Linked DNA regions of Runella sp. SP2. The protein of the gene in region 2 interacts with the protein of the main gene of each other region in a pairwise test. Links are inferred from orthologs where the notes say so. Each region holds a gene or a part of one and is shown on either strand. Other genes may lie near its edges.

Region 1 (6,916 bases), 580 kb from region 2 along the record:
GCTGTTTTTTTGTAAGGATATTGTTCTTCAAAAAAGCGAAAAATAGTCCAATAATGATAGTTGGGTTCTTTGATGTTATTATCCCAAACATTGTGCTTATTAACCCAAGTTCCTGTCAATAAACTATTGTAGCCCACCGCCGATATGGTGGGGGTTTGAGAATAGGTATTTTTCTTTCCCCCAACATAAGCACGGGTATAACCCGCTGGATGTCCGATGGCTTTTAGATTGGGCAAATCAAGCTTTTCAATCACATCTGAGGCAATTCCATCCACAATCACAAAAAGCGACTTAGGCGTGCGTGTTTGAGCCTCTACGCCCATGGCTGCCCCCCAGAAGATGACTCCAGCCTGAACAAGTGTTCTAAAATACTTCATGGTTTATTCTTCTCCCGTTTCTGTGGAAACAGGAATGTTTGTAGCCGCTTCTTTTTGTTTTTCTAATAATGCCGCATCTTCTTTTACAAACAAGCGCGTAGCCATTACCTCTTCTAACGTAACATGGAAAAAACGTTCATGGATATTGAAAACCTGCCCTTTTTCGTCTTCGCATTTGATGTAGTTACCATCTTCCTGTAACTCATAGGCATTGACATTATCACGGAAATTATAGTCCAAAATATGAATTGCTTGTTGTTTAACCCGTGGGTTGACAAATTCAAACATGGATTCAATCCGACGATCAAAGGAACGTACCATCACGTCGGCACTACCTCCATATACTTTGGGGTTTCCATTGTTATGAAAATAAAATACGCGGGTATGTTCCAAGAAATCTCCCACGATTGACCGCACAATAATGTTTTCACTCAAACCTGCCCGCCCTGGACGCAAGCAACAAATCCCTCTAACAACGAGGCGAATTGGTACACCTGCCTGCGACGCTTTGTACAGTTCTTCAATCGTTGATTTATCCTCTAACGAATTGATTTTGATGCAAATTCCACTTGGAAGTCCTTTGGCGGCATTTTCTGCTTCTCGCCGAATCAGCTTCACGATTTGTTTTCGCATATCACGCGGCGCTGTAAGCAAGTACTGGTAATCGTTTGGCAACGAGTGTCCCGTAATTACGTTGAAAAACTCAGTGATATCACGATTATATACTTCATCGCAAGTAAGCAAGCCTATATCGGTGTAGAGTTTTGCCGTCTCTTCGTTATAGTTACCGCTGGCAAGGTGAGAGTAACTGATGACTCCTTGTTCCTCTGCCCGAACAATCTGGAGAAGTTTGGTATGGGTTTTAAACCTCGTAATGCCATAAATCACAAAACAACCTGCTTTTTGGAGGCGTTCGGCTTCGCGCATATTATTCTCTTCGTCGAAACGGGCCTTTACTTCAAACAAAACCGACACGTGTTTTCCGTTTTCAGCGGCTTTTAACAAGGCAGCTGTAATACGTGATTTTTTGGCTAGGCGATAAATCGTTAGCTTAATTGCCAATACTTGGGGGTCTTCGGCGGCATCTTCCAACATCTTCAATACTGGCTCAAAGTTATTGTAAGGATGGTGCAGCATCACGTCGCCTTCCTTGATGGTTTCAAAAATATCGTCTAAAATTTGCCCTGGTTCAAGCCCCAGCGGCGGAACTACTGACGGAGGAGGCGGTGTAAGTTCGGCAAATTCTGGATGTTTGATAATTTGCCACAAGCACGTAAAATCTAGTAAGTGATTGCACGTAAAGACGTTATAATCATCAAACTCCCAACGTTTTTTGAGTAGGTTTAGCAGCCAATCGGTCATACCTTTTTCAACTTCCATTCGCACCACCCGACCCAAACGCCGCGTTTTTAGTTTCTGTTTTACCTCGTCCAGAAAATCACTTTCATCATCGTCATTTTCCTCAATGGAGAAATCGCCATTACGCACAATACGAAACAAGTGCATATCGGTAATCTCTACGTTTCGGTACAATTTATGTAATTCGTGGCGGATAATTTCTTCAATTGGAATAAACAAAAATTCTCCGTCTTTTCGCTCAATCGTATAAAATCGTCGAAGGTTGACGGGAATTTGAACAAACGAAATGCGGCGATTTTCTTCGTCACCCTTTCCTTTTTCGTGAGAATTGGTAATCACCGCAAAAATTAGGGTTTTGGCCAATAACACAGGAAACGTGTGGGTATAGTCAAAAAGCATCGGCGTCAGCATCGGATAAATCGTTCGGTCGAAATACTTACCCACCTCTTGTTTTTCAACCTCATCCAAATCCACACAACCACCAATACGCAGTTTATGCTCCGCAAACAAAGGCATCAGTTCTTTTTCAAACACCTCGTCTTGCGCCTCGGTAAATTTATGAATAGCCGATAACAGAGCTTTTCGAAACGGAATCTCCCGCAGCCCCGAGTAGTCCACTCGTTCTTTTCCGTAATCTAAATAGTTATATAAACTTCCAACCCGAATCGTAAAAAACTCATCGAGGTTAGAATCTGAAATGGCCAAGAATTTCATCCGCTCAAACAGGGTTCGGCGGCTGCTACGGGCTTGGTCAAGCACTCGAAAGTTGAACTGAAGCCAACTTAAGTCGCGGCTTATAAAATTACTTTGCTCAATGGTTTGATTTACCCGTTCGACTGAACGAGTAAAACGGTCATGATCTTCCACAGGTTGCCCTACTACTTTAGGCTCACGGCGGTCGCGTCCAAAGGAGAACATTGACGCAATATTTTTAAGGTTATCGGATGCTGGCATGTTACTTATTTTATTTTTCAAAAATAGGTGGTTATCAACAAAAAGCCATTCGTCGGATAGGACGAATGGCTTTTATTAACGTTTTCTTAACAAGAGTTATTTCAACATAGCCTTCGCCACGTAATAAATTCTCAAGCGGCGTTTAAACGTCAACGCGGGCGTATTTTGCGTTACGCTCGATAAAATCACGGCGAGGCGCTACTTCATCGCCCATCAACATAGAGAACAAGTGATCTGACTCCGCCCCCGACTCAATGCCTACTTGTTTCAAGCTACGGTTTTCTGGGTTCATGGTTGTTTCCCACAACTGTTCTGGGTTCATTTCTCCCAAACCTTTGTAACGCTGAATATAGACGCTGTCTTCTTTTCCTCCCGAAATCTCACGAACGGCTTGTTCACGCTGCGTTTCTGTCCAACAATAGCGCTCTTCTTTGCCTTTTTTCACCAAATACAAAGGTGGTTGGGCAATGTAGATGTAGCCGTTGTCAATGAGTTCTTTCATATAGCGGAAGAAAAACGTCAAAATCAAAGTCCGAATGTGGCTCCCGTCCACGTCGGCATCGGTCATAATGATGATTTTGTGGTAGCGGAGTTTTTCGATATTGAGCGCACGTTCGTCTCCTTCACGACCAAACTGCACCCCAAGCGCCGTAATGATGTTTTTAATCTCTTCGTTTTCGTAAATTTTGTATTCTTGAGCTTTTTCAACGTTTAAGATTTTACCTCTCAACGGCAAAATAGCCTGAAATGCGCGGTTACGACCTTGCTTGGCCGAGCCCCCCGCCGAGTCTCCCTCCACCAAGTACAGCTCGCATGCCGATGGGTCAGTTTCTGAGCAGTCGGCCAACTTTCCTGGCAAACCACCGCCACCAAGTACCGTTTTACGCTGTACCATTTCGCGGGCTTTACGCGCAGCGATACGCGCCTTTGCCGCCAAAATCACTTTGTCAACAATCGTACGGGCCTCTTTGGGGTTTTCTTGCAAGAAATTTTCGAGCATTTCGCTCACTACTTGACTTACGGCCCCAGCTACGTCGGAGTTTCCTAATTTGGTCTTGGTTTGTCCTTCAAACTGCGGCTCGGCTACTTTGACCGAAATCACGGCCGTTAAGCCCTCGCGGAAGTCGTCGCCGCTGATTTCGATTTTTTCTTTGGCCAAAATACCCGTTTTTTCCGCGTAGTTTTTCAACGTACGCGTCAAGGCCATACGGAATCCCGAAACGTGCGTTCCACCTTCGATGGTATTGATGTTGTTGACGTACGAAACTACGTTTTCAGAATACGAAGTATTGTAAATCATCGCCACCTCGACAGGCACGACGCCTTTATCGTTCTCCATATAAATTGGACTAGGAATAAGCTGGTCGCGGGTACTATCAAGGTAAGTCACAAACTCTGTCAAGCCTCCTTCAGAGTGAAAGTCTTCAGTACGTGGCTGCCCGTGTTCGTCTAAATCGCGCAAGTCCGTAAGGTTTAAGCGAATTCCTTTGTTCAAAAAGGCCAACTCGCGCATACGGTTTGCTACGGTATCATACTTATATTCTGAGACGGTAAAAATGCTATCATCAGGTAAAAAATGAACAAATGTACCTGTATCAGTAGCCGTTCCGATTTCGCGAACGGGATATTTAGGTTTACCAATGCTATATTCTTGTTCAAAAACCTTGCCTTCGCGGTGTACTTCTACTCGAAGGTATTTTGAGAGGGCGTTTACGCAGGATACCCCTACCCCGTGCAAACCACCTGATACTTTATAGGTGTCTTTGTCGAATTTACCTCCTGCGTGCAAAACGGTCATTACCACTTCCAACGCAGATTTCTTTTCTTTGGGGTGAATGCCCGTTGGAATACCACGGCCGTTGTCTTTTACCGTCACTGAATTGTCAGTATTAATCACAACACTGATTAGGTCACAGTGGCCTGCCAACGCTTCGTCAATCGAGTTATCAACTACCTCCCAAATAAGGTGGTGAAGACCCTTAATACCAATGTCTCCAATGTACATCGCAGGACGCTTACGTACTGCTTCGAGACCTTCTAAAACTTGGATGTTTTCGGCTGAATAATTACTTCTGTCAATCTGTTCGGAAATTTCAATCGTTTCGGTTGCCATATGTTGGAATTGGTAACGAATAGGGTACTTATTGATGTACTTTTTGTATTAATTAAGGCGTAAAACTACAAATTTTTACGCAAAAATCCTAAAAATTACCCCTCTAAGGCCTACGATATGTCCCTACGGATTAATGAAACGTCTCGAATACCAAACGGCGTCCTACAGACGCCACCAAACGCACTTCCCCTATCAGAGCTAATACCGATTTTGAAGATGGAAAGTAGCTAAATTAAAGCCCAAAAATCAACTGCTTTTCAGAAATTTCGAATGTCATAGAAACCGCCGTTTTCAAACTGAGGATTCCCCACGGCTTGGTACAAAAATGTCGCTACACTGGCGGGAGAGCGCAGTTGTCCCTCAGCAAAAAGGCGTTGAAAACGCTCGACTTGAGAAAACTGTGAACTGTCTAAAGTACGAAGGTTTGTCTGCATTTCGGTGTCCACCACGCCAGGCGCAAACCCCCAAACTTTGGCAGGTAACTGATGAAGGTTTATTTCCAAACCAAGCACTTGGGTAGCCATCAATAGCCCCGCCTTCGACGAGCAATACGCCCCCCAGCCATCGTAGGCTTTGAGTGCCGCGCCTGATAAAAGGTTGATGATTTCGACCGCGACGTTTTGGGAAGAACCAATGGACAGCAAGCCGTTTTGTAAAATCATCGGCGCCGTTTGGTTCACAAAAATGGTCTGGGAAATGTCGTACGGTGAGGCTTGAAAAGAGGGCATAACCTCTCCCAAGCGGCCAGCATTGTTGAAAAGAATCACCTGCCCAAATGCCCCTTGGCCAATCAGTTGACCAAGCATCAAAAGCACCGACTCACAGCCTTCAATGCTGCTCAAATCCGCCCCTACATCCACGTAGCGCGGCGAAGATTGCTCCACGTACGTGCGAGAAATCCCAACGATTATATCTTCGGTCTCCTCTCTCAAAAAAACATCCACCAACGCTTTCCCGAGGCCACGGTTACTTCCTGTGATAATGACAAGTCGTTTATTCATTGATTCCTATCTTACTGAAATAGCTTTAACAGCTCAAACTCGTAAGCTGACAAGTTCTTGGTTAATTTAGTAATGTCTGCGGGCTGTGGTTCTTGTTTGGTCAACTTTTGTGTCATCCACTTTTTCAAATACCACGTCAAGCGGTTATCAGGATTGTAAGGCTCGCCCGAGCCAAGATTTTCGGGCCATTTTTCGGCCTGTTCTAAAACGGCAAACGCTTCACGGTATTTCTTTTGCTGATTGAGTGTCGCGGCATACCGAATGTTAAGTTCGCGGTACAATTTATGCGCTCCCGAAGCGCCTTCGTTGGGCAGAATGGTCAGCGAGTTTAGCACTTCAAGAGCTTCTTTGTAGCGCCCAGCCTGCTTCAATAGTTCTGCTCGCTGTTGTCCCAAAATATAAATTTCGTGTTCGGGCAAGCCCGAGGTTTCAACTTTTTTGGTTTTTAAGTAGTTGGTCAACTTTTCCTCGTTGATACGAATGGCCTTTTTCAACTCTCCGTTGGCAGCATAAAACTCAGCTAGACGCTTCACTACGCGCCAACTTTTAGGGTCAATTTCGTAGGCTTTTTCGAGGGCTTTTAACACCTCTTCTTTGTTGTCTTTCAGCAACTCTGCTTTTAGAAGGTAGTAAGGGGCATATTTAATTTCAGGCTCTCCTACCCGTAAAATATTTTTAGCATCCACTTGTTTCAAGGCTAAGGCTGCCAAAAAGAAATAGTAGCTCCCCATTTCTGCTGCATTTTTATCTGAAGATGACAACGCATTCAAAAACAACCCAGTATCCCCATCTCTAAAAGGAAAAACTCTTTCGGGTGACATTTTTAACGCTTCCATTTGATATTGCTTGCCATCTTTAGAAAGTTGTGACATCAACTCTGACTTCCACAAAAGCACCATCACTTCTTTGGGAGCATATTCAAGTACTTGTAACCCTTCTTCAAACAACCGCAACTTATTGTACCAAAGAGCTATTTCGAGATAGGTTTCGTGCGGCAATTCACTTTTAATTAGGCCACTAAATGCTTTTTTGTCGTCTTCCGCGTTGGTTATCAACGTATTCTCAAAACGAGCAAAATGATTTAAGGGGTCTTTGAAGAGCAATTCTTTGAT
Region 2 (7,119 bases):
TTATCAAACCAAATTTATTTGCTAAAGAATGATTTTGGTTTGATCCTCAATGGGGGAACATTAAATTTTTTATTAATAAAAAATATTAATATGCAGACTAAATAGACTTTTTGTTTATGAAACACAACAAAAACATCATAATACACTAATTATCAACGCATTATAAATATTAGTTCCACGTATGTTTCACAAATGTTCCACGTGAATACATAACTACCTCATTATCAATAGCTTATTTTTTTACTTCAAAAGGGTAGAAGAGAGGTGTTTAAGGCCAGGTAACACGCCCTTGAGAACGTAATTGCCGCCCTTGAAGAATTTTGAAGAGATGCGGGTATTTAAAGTTCAATTTATAAAAACCTTGCGAATCAAGTTTGATGTGCTCGGGTAATAATCCAAAAGTATCAGCTGGGAGCAAAACCTCCATTCGTGCAATCGGAACGTTATGCCCATCAATGGTTGAGCAAATGGTATAAAGGCACTCAATGTCATCGTAGCTAAACCGACCTACGTAAGCCAGTAACTGCGCGCAGAAAGATTCTGCGTCATTGATGGATACTAAATTGATGGAGAGCGTCGCATTCATAAAATACGTTCCTGTTCCTTTATAAATCCCGTTCAAAGACCGTACAATCACTTTACCGTCGGAGCCAATACTTACCAAATCTTTGATAATTAATTTGCGTTCTTCATCTAAGTAATACCGTTCGTACTTTCCGTGAAGATGTCGGATGCTCTGGTTTTGCTCAACGGGAAAATGTTCTTGGGCCTTTTCAAAAGCGCTCGCTGAATCGCTGTTAAAAAAGTAATCCTGAATATCAGTTGGCATCGGCATTTGTTGACGACGTTTTTTGACATTCTTGACCGTTTTTTTCAAGGCAGGAATCATTCCTTTATTCATAGGATGAGCGCAATTAGGTTCTAGGATATTAGAGACGCTGAAATCACAAATCATACCAAATATAAGTTTTTACACCATTATCTCTATTCTATTGTACCCATATATTGTTATTTTATCCTATAATTACTTTAATAAAGAGACAAATAAATGTATTATAATTTACATTATGTTAAATAAAACATTTACAATTCTAACCTCTTCCTTAAATACAGTGTATTTACAACCTTTTTATACAAAAACACGTCTTTCTCTTACTTTGTATAAACTAATTTTGAACCATTACATATCCCCATGAAAACCATCATAATCACCTTATTTTTAGGCATTTTGATAACGGCTTGTCAGTCTGATGTAAATCCTAACCGTGTTTTGACAAAAGCAAAACTTGTCAATGCGCTTGCAGTCGATGGCTGTGGCTGGCACTTTGAAGTCAATTTGACCGATGAAATCGGCCTCTATGTCGCCAACGATGCTTCAAATAAGAAAGTAAACGCCTTAATCTCGCAAGCAAAAGATCAATATGGCATTTACGTTTTAGAAGTCGAAATGAGCTTTGAACTCACTGGGAAGAAGAAAAAAGTTACGTGCGGCTGGGGTAAAACTCCCGAATTTGACGAGATTAATATCCAAGAAATCAAGGTTTTACGTTAGCCCCCTCCCCTCTCACGCACAAAAAAAGCAGCATCTGTACGATGCTGCTTTTTTATTTTGTTGAAGTATGTTTTGATTATTTAGCTTCCTCGCAAACAATTTTTTTCTCTTCAAATTGCTTCATAATAGTATCCAACTGCTTCATAATCTCAACTACTTGCTCTTCTTCTTTGATGGCTTTTGCCTTCACGAAGTAGGGTTGTGCTTGCTTAAATTTACCACACACTTTGGCTTCTACTTCTTTACCTTTCGTGTTGTAGTCTTTCATATCCATCGCATCTACCACGGCTTTCATTTCAACCGCTTCGTTAAAATAAAATACGCCCAAGTTATAAAGTGCGTCATAATTGTTGCCATCAATGCTCAATGCTTTGTCGTAGGCTTCTTTAGCTGCCGCACGTGATACATTTTGCTTGGCTGTCAAATCCGCTAGTTTTGCATTTACATCACCCAAGGCCGCTGCCTCTTCTTTTGCTTTTGCTAACTCTGCTTTAGCTGCTTCCCACTCGGCTTTGTTTTCCTTTTGCTTGGTTTCAGCTTCAGTTTTTTGACGCTTTAAATCAGCATTTTTTGGTTGCTTTGCGATTAAACCAGCAATACGCTTAATTTCATCCGCAAAAACCTTATCAGTATCCTCTGCATCTTTGATTTTACGTTCTACACCAGTTGTCTTTTTAGCGCTATCTTTCAATTTACGAATTTCAGCGGCAATGACTGCTCCTTCATTATCATTGATGATACCCAAGTTCAGGGGATACTGGGCATTTTTAGGGTCAAGCTCAATCAATTCTTTCAAACCAGCCTTGGCTTCCGTCATTTTGTTCATATCCAAGTACACATTTACTTGCTCTGACTTAAAAGCAGCTTTACTTGCTGGAAGCGCTGTCATTCCTTTTTCAAGGATTTTGAGTGCCTTATCGTTTTGCTTTTCTACCCGATATAGCTGTGCCAATAACGAATAGTTGCTCGGATCTTTACCACCTTTTTCGATATAGCTTTCCATCATTGTAGCTGCCACATCATTTTTTTGGCTTTGCATGGCACTGTAAGCTCCGTACAATGGCGCCAAGGTATCTTTTGGATTAACTTCTTGGGCTACCGTAAAAAATTTAATCGCACCTGCATAATTCTTCACCTGAAACTTCTCAGCACCTTGTTTAACAAGCGCTTGTCCCAAGTTCACACCAGAGTCATCAGTACCGCCTGTTAAAAATTTTTGGGCTTCTTTGGTAACTTTTCCTGGCTTTGCCGCATCGACCTCTACTGCTTTTTTGAAAGAATCATAGGCTACCATCGCAGCACTTGAGTCCATTTCTGTGTATAAGCGAGCGATTTCATCATAGAGTTTACCGCGATCTAACCAGGTTGAAGATTTTGCAGCCGCCTTTGGATCTGCAATTGCTTTATCACTTTTCTCTTTGTCTTTTTTCTTTTGCTCTAACAAAAGTTTGTCCACCTGAGCCGAGGCAGAAACGGTAAACAATCCGAAAGCAGACATTAAAAACAGCTTCTTCATTTTTGGATTCGTTGTGTTAAGTGTTAAGTTGAAAATTTGTGCAAAAAACGGATACTCGTTAGGTTTATTGTTATTCAGTTGTTTCGGTTGATTCAGGAGTTTCAGTGGTGTTGTCCGTTGTCAATCCTTCTTCTTCCTCTAATTCTTCTTTTTCAATCCGAGTAACCGACGAAATTTCGTCACTGTCGCTGAGTTTGATAAGACGCACCCCTTGGGTATTACGACCTGCCACCCGAATTTCTTGAACCGACATCCGAATCGCAATTCCAGAACGGTTAATAATCATCAAATCATCGGTTTCGCTCACTTCTTTGATAGCCACAAGGTTACCTACTTTATCCGTGATGTTGAGGGTTGTTACCCCTTTTGCTCCACGGTTGGTAACCCGATAATCTTCGATAGGCGAACGTTTTCCGTACCCATTTTCAGAAACCACCAAAAGCTGCTTATCTGTGCCGCTCACGCAAAGCATACCAATTGCCTTATTGTTTCCTTCTTCTCCCAATTCTATACCTTTTACTCCAGCTGCAGTACGGCCCATCGGGCGAACGCGGCTTTCGTGGAATCGAACCGCCTTGCCTTCTTTTGAAGCAATGACAATTTCGTTATCTCCATTCGTTAGGGCAACATCCAACAGGCGATCGCCTTCGTTGATTGAGATGGCAATAATTCCATTAACCCGTGGACGTGAATATGCTTCCAAAAGGGTTTTCTTAATGGTACCCGATTCGGTACACATAATCAAGTAATTGTTATTGATGTAATCTGCATCGCTAAGGGTGCGCACGTTGATTACAGCCCGTACTTTATCACCTGATTCTATGTTGATAAGATTTTGAATGGGTCGGCCTTTTGATACTTTTGAACCTTCGGGGATTTCATACACTTTTAGCCAATACAAGCGACCAAACTCAGTAAAAATCAAAAGGTAATTCAACATGGTTGCCGAAAACAAGTGTTCGGTGAAGTCATCGTCTTTGGTAGTAACTCCACGTGACCCCACTCCTCCCCTGCCTTGGGTACGGTACTCGCTCAATGGCGTACGCTTAACGTAACCTTGGTGCGAAATAGTAATCAACATTTCTTCATCCGCAATCATGTCCTCATCGGCAAACTCTTCGGCGGCGTACTCAATTTTTGAGCGTCTTTCGTCGCCATAACGTGCCCGAAGCTCAGCAAGCTCCTCCTTGATAACTAGAAACTTACGAGGTTCATTCGCCAAAATATCCTGTAAATCAGCAATTACCTTCATCAACTCATCGTACTCAAGAACGATTTTATCACGCTCCATACCCGTTAGACGTTGGAGGCGCATATCCAAAATAGCTCTCGCTTGAGCTTCGCTTAAGCTGAATTGTTCAATCAAGCCATTACGGGCTGTTTCTGGGTCACGGGCACTACGGATAAGGCTGATGACTGCATCTAAATTGTCAAGGGCAATCAATAGCCCTTGTAAAATATGTGCCCGTTTCTCTGCCTCTTTGAGTTCAAATTGCGTACGACGTGTCACGACCTCTAAACGGTGTTCAACGTAGTATTTGATAAGGTCTTTGAGGTTGAGCAGTGCAGGACGTCCTTTTACAAGCGCAACGTTATTGATACTGAAGGAAGACTGTAACGGGGTGTATTTATACAAGTGATTTAGAACAATATTTGGGATACTGTCTTTTTTCAACTCGAATACAATGCGAACACCTTCACGGTCAGATTCATCGCGAATGGCTGAAATTCCCTCTAATTTTTTTTCATTGACCAAATCAGCGATACGTTTAATCATATCCGCTTTATTGACCATGTATGGAATTTCAGTCACTACGATTTGCTCGCGTCCCGTTTTGGTTTGTTCAAAAGTTGCCACTGCACGCATCACTACGCGCCCACGCCCTGTTTCGTAAGCAGAACGAACCCCCTGGTATCCGTAAATAATCGCACCTGTTGGGAAATCTGGAGCTTTGACGTACTGAATTAATTCAGAAACAGTAATGTCGTTGTTATCAATGTAGGCGATAGTACCATCAAGAACCTCGGTGAGGTTGTGAGGTGCCATGTTTGTGGCCATACCTACCGCAATCCCTGATGAACCATTAAGGAGCAAGTTGGGAAGTTTGGCAGGAAGAACACTTGGCTCTTCGTCCGAATCGTCGTAGTTTGGTTGAAAATTGACGGTATCTTTGTTGATATCCACCAGCATTTCTTCTGCAATGCGCTTGAGACGTGACTCGGTATAACGCATCGCTGCGGGCGAATCTCCATCTAACGAACCAAAGTTTCCTTGACCATCAATCAATGGATAGCGTAACGACCAAGGTTGTGCCATACGAACCATGGTATCGTAAATGGAAGAATCCCCGTGTGGGTGATACTTCGCCATTACGTCCCCGACCGTACGTGCCGATTTTTTGTAGGGGCGATTGTGCAGGAAGCCCGATTCAAACATAGCATAAAGCACCCGTCGGTGGACGGGCTTGAGTCCGTCGCGGGCATCGGGAAGGGCACGCGAAATAATTACCGACATTGAATAGTCAATGTAGGCCGTCCGCATCTCCTCCTCGATGTTAATAGGGATAATGTTGCTGGTGTTTTCTGACATAAATTAAATTTAAATGCTTATATGTACAAAAATACACCAAATACTTTAGATAGGCAAAATTAGCGACGTTTACCCCGTTTTTCGGAGGCTTGGCTACGCTTTTCCGCTTTTGTCCGAGGTACACCAAACAGGTGAGGTTTGGGCAATGTACCTCTACCCCGCACCACGCGCTTTCCATGACTGTGATTGTATTTTACTTTACATCCTTTTATAGGGCACTGACGGTACCAACACCCCTCGAATGTGAGTGCTACAGCAAGCATTAAGATGACTAAAGCGGTACGTTTCATGGAATCTTGTTAATCAAGAAGACCAAGATAATGAGGAGACGAACAAAAACCAAAAAGTAAACTTCTGTTGCCCTATCAGCTGAGCTGTGGAGGCATTTATTTCATCAAATTGATTTTAAAACAAAAAAAGGCTACGAATTTCGTAGCCTTTGCGAGCCCCCAGCCGGGATCAAATCGCAGGGGCGACCCCGCAGCGACCTACTGATTACAAGCGGCAGGCGTTCCTGGCAGTTGCCCTATCAGCTGAGCTGTGGAGGCATTTATTTCATCAAATTGATTTTAGAACAAAAAAAGGCTACGAATTTCGTAGCCTTTGCGAGCCCCCAGCCAGGATCAAATCGCAGGGGCGACCCCGCAGCGACCTATTGATTACAAGCGGCAGGCGTTCCTGGCAGTTGCCCTATCAGCTGAGCTATCGAGGCAATTATTTTATCAAATTGATTTTAAAACAAAAAAAGGCTACGAAATTCGTAGCCTTTGCGAGCCCCCAGCCGGGATCAAACCAGCGACCTACTGATTACAAGTCAGTTGCTCTATCAGCTGAGCTATGGAGGCGTTGTACTATTAAATTGGAGGAAGATAGTCTCTTTGAAAATCTTCTTAGAGCCCCCAGCCGGGATCAAACCAGCGACCTACTGATTACAAGTCAGTTGCTCTATCAGCTGAGCTATGGAGGCGTTTTGCTATTAACGTTTGGTGTTACCCAAGAGAGATTATCTCGTTGAAAATCTCTTTAGAGCCCCCAGCCGGGATCAAACCAGCGACCTACTGATTACAAGTCAGTTGCTCTATCAGCTGAGCTATGGAGGCGTTCCATTTTTTTCGTGGTGCAAAAGTAGCGTTTTTAATAATACAACGCTACTTTTTTCTAAAAAATTTTAGAGTGCTTCACGAACAATTTTTAATTGTTGCTTTAAATCAGCGAGTTGCTTTTGGGCAACAATAATTTTTTTCTCAAATTCTGCACGAACTTTTTCACCGTTTTTAGAGCGGCCGAAAAATTCAATGTTATTTTGCCAAATAGTCAAATCGTTTTCAATTTGAGTCATACGGCGGCGAATATCAGATTCTTTGCGCTGAAGGCTGCGTGAGTCTCCCTCATTAGAAGTTGAGGCATCATTATCAATCATCACTTGATCACGCTCTTTTGATGAAAGTTTGCCGATAGCAC

The links.
Region 1: the proteins of gyrA (region 2) and gyrB interact in binary tests that used the Escherichia coli proteins (3 or more experiments, as listed by UniProt). The link is inferred for Runella sp. SP2 from one-to-one orthologs.

The regions. Positions count from the first base shown.
Region 1 is NZ_CP031030.1:1,623,212-1,630,127, reverse strand. Bases 2,319-5,218 are described here. They hold gyrB (DNA topoisomerase (ATP-hydrolyzing) subunit B), read right to left. Parts: upstream 4,804-5,218; coding sequence 2,833-4,803; downstream 2,319-2,832. Other genes in these bases: DTQ70_RS06765 (SDR family NAD(P)-dependent oxidoreductase), read right to left, coding at 5,061-5,218; ppk1 (polyphosphate kinase 1), read right to left, coding at 2,319-2,690. Also shown: DTQ70_RS06780 (alkaline phosphatase family protein), read right to left, coding at 1-323; more of ppk1, read right to left, coding at 381-2,318; more of DTQ70_RS06765, read right to left, coding at 5,219-5,804; DTQ70_RS06760 (DUF5107 domain-containing protein), read right to left, coding at 5,816-6,916. UniProt on the Escherichia coli protein: DNA gyrase negatively supercoils closed circular double-stranded DNA in an ATP-dependent manner to maintain chromosomes in an underwound state.
Region 2 is NZ_CP031030.1:2,199,094-2,206,212, forward strand. The notes cover bases 2,899-6,001. They hold gyrA (DNA gyrase subunit A), read right to left. Parts: upstream 5,659-6,001; coding sequence 3,139-5,658; downstream 2,899-3,138. Other genes in these bases: DTQ70_RS09265 (tetratricopeptide repeat protein), read right to left, coding at 2,899-3,068. In the rest of the region: DTQ70_RS09255 (hypothetical protein), read right to left, coding at 269-901; DTQ70_RS09260 (hypothetical protein), read left to right, coding at 1,193-1,552; more of DTQ70_RS09265, read right to left, coding at 1,629-2,898; DTQ70_RS09295 (DUF349 domain-containing protein), read right to left, coding at 6,827-7,119. UniProt on the Escherichia coli protein: A type II topoisomerase that negatively supercoils closed circular double-stranded (ds) DNA in an ATP-dependent manner to maintain chromosomes in an underwound state.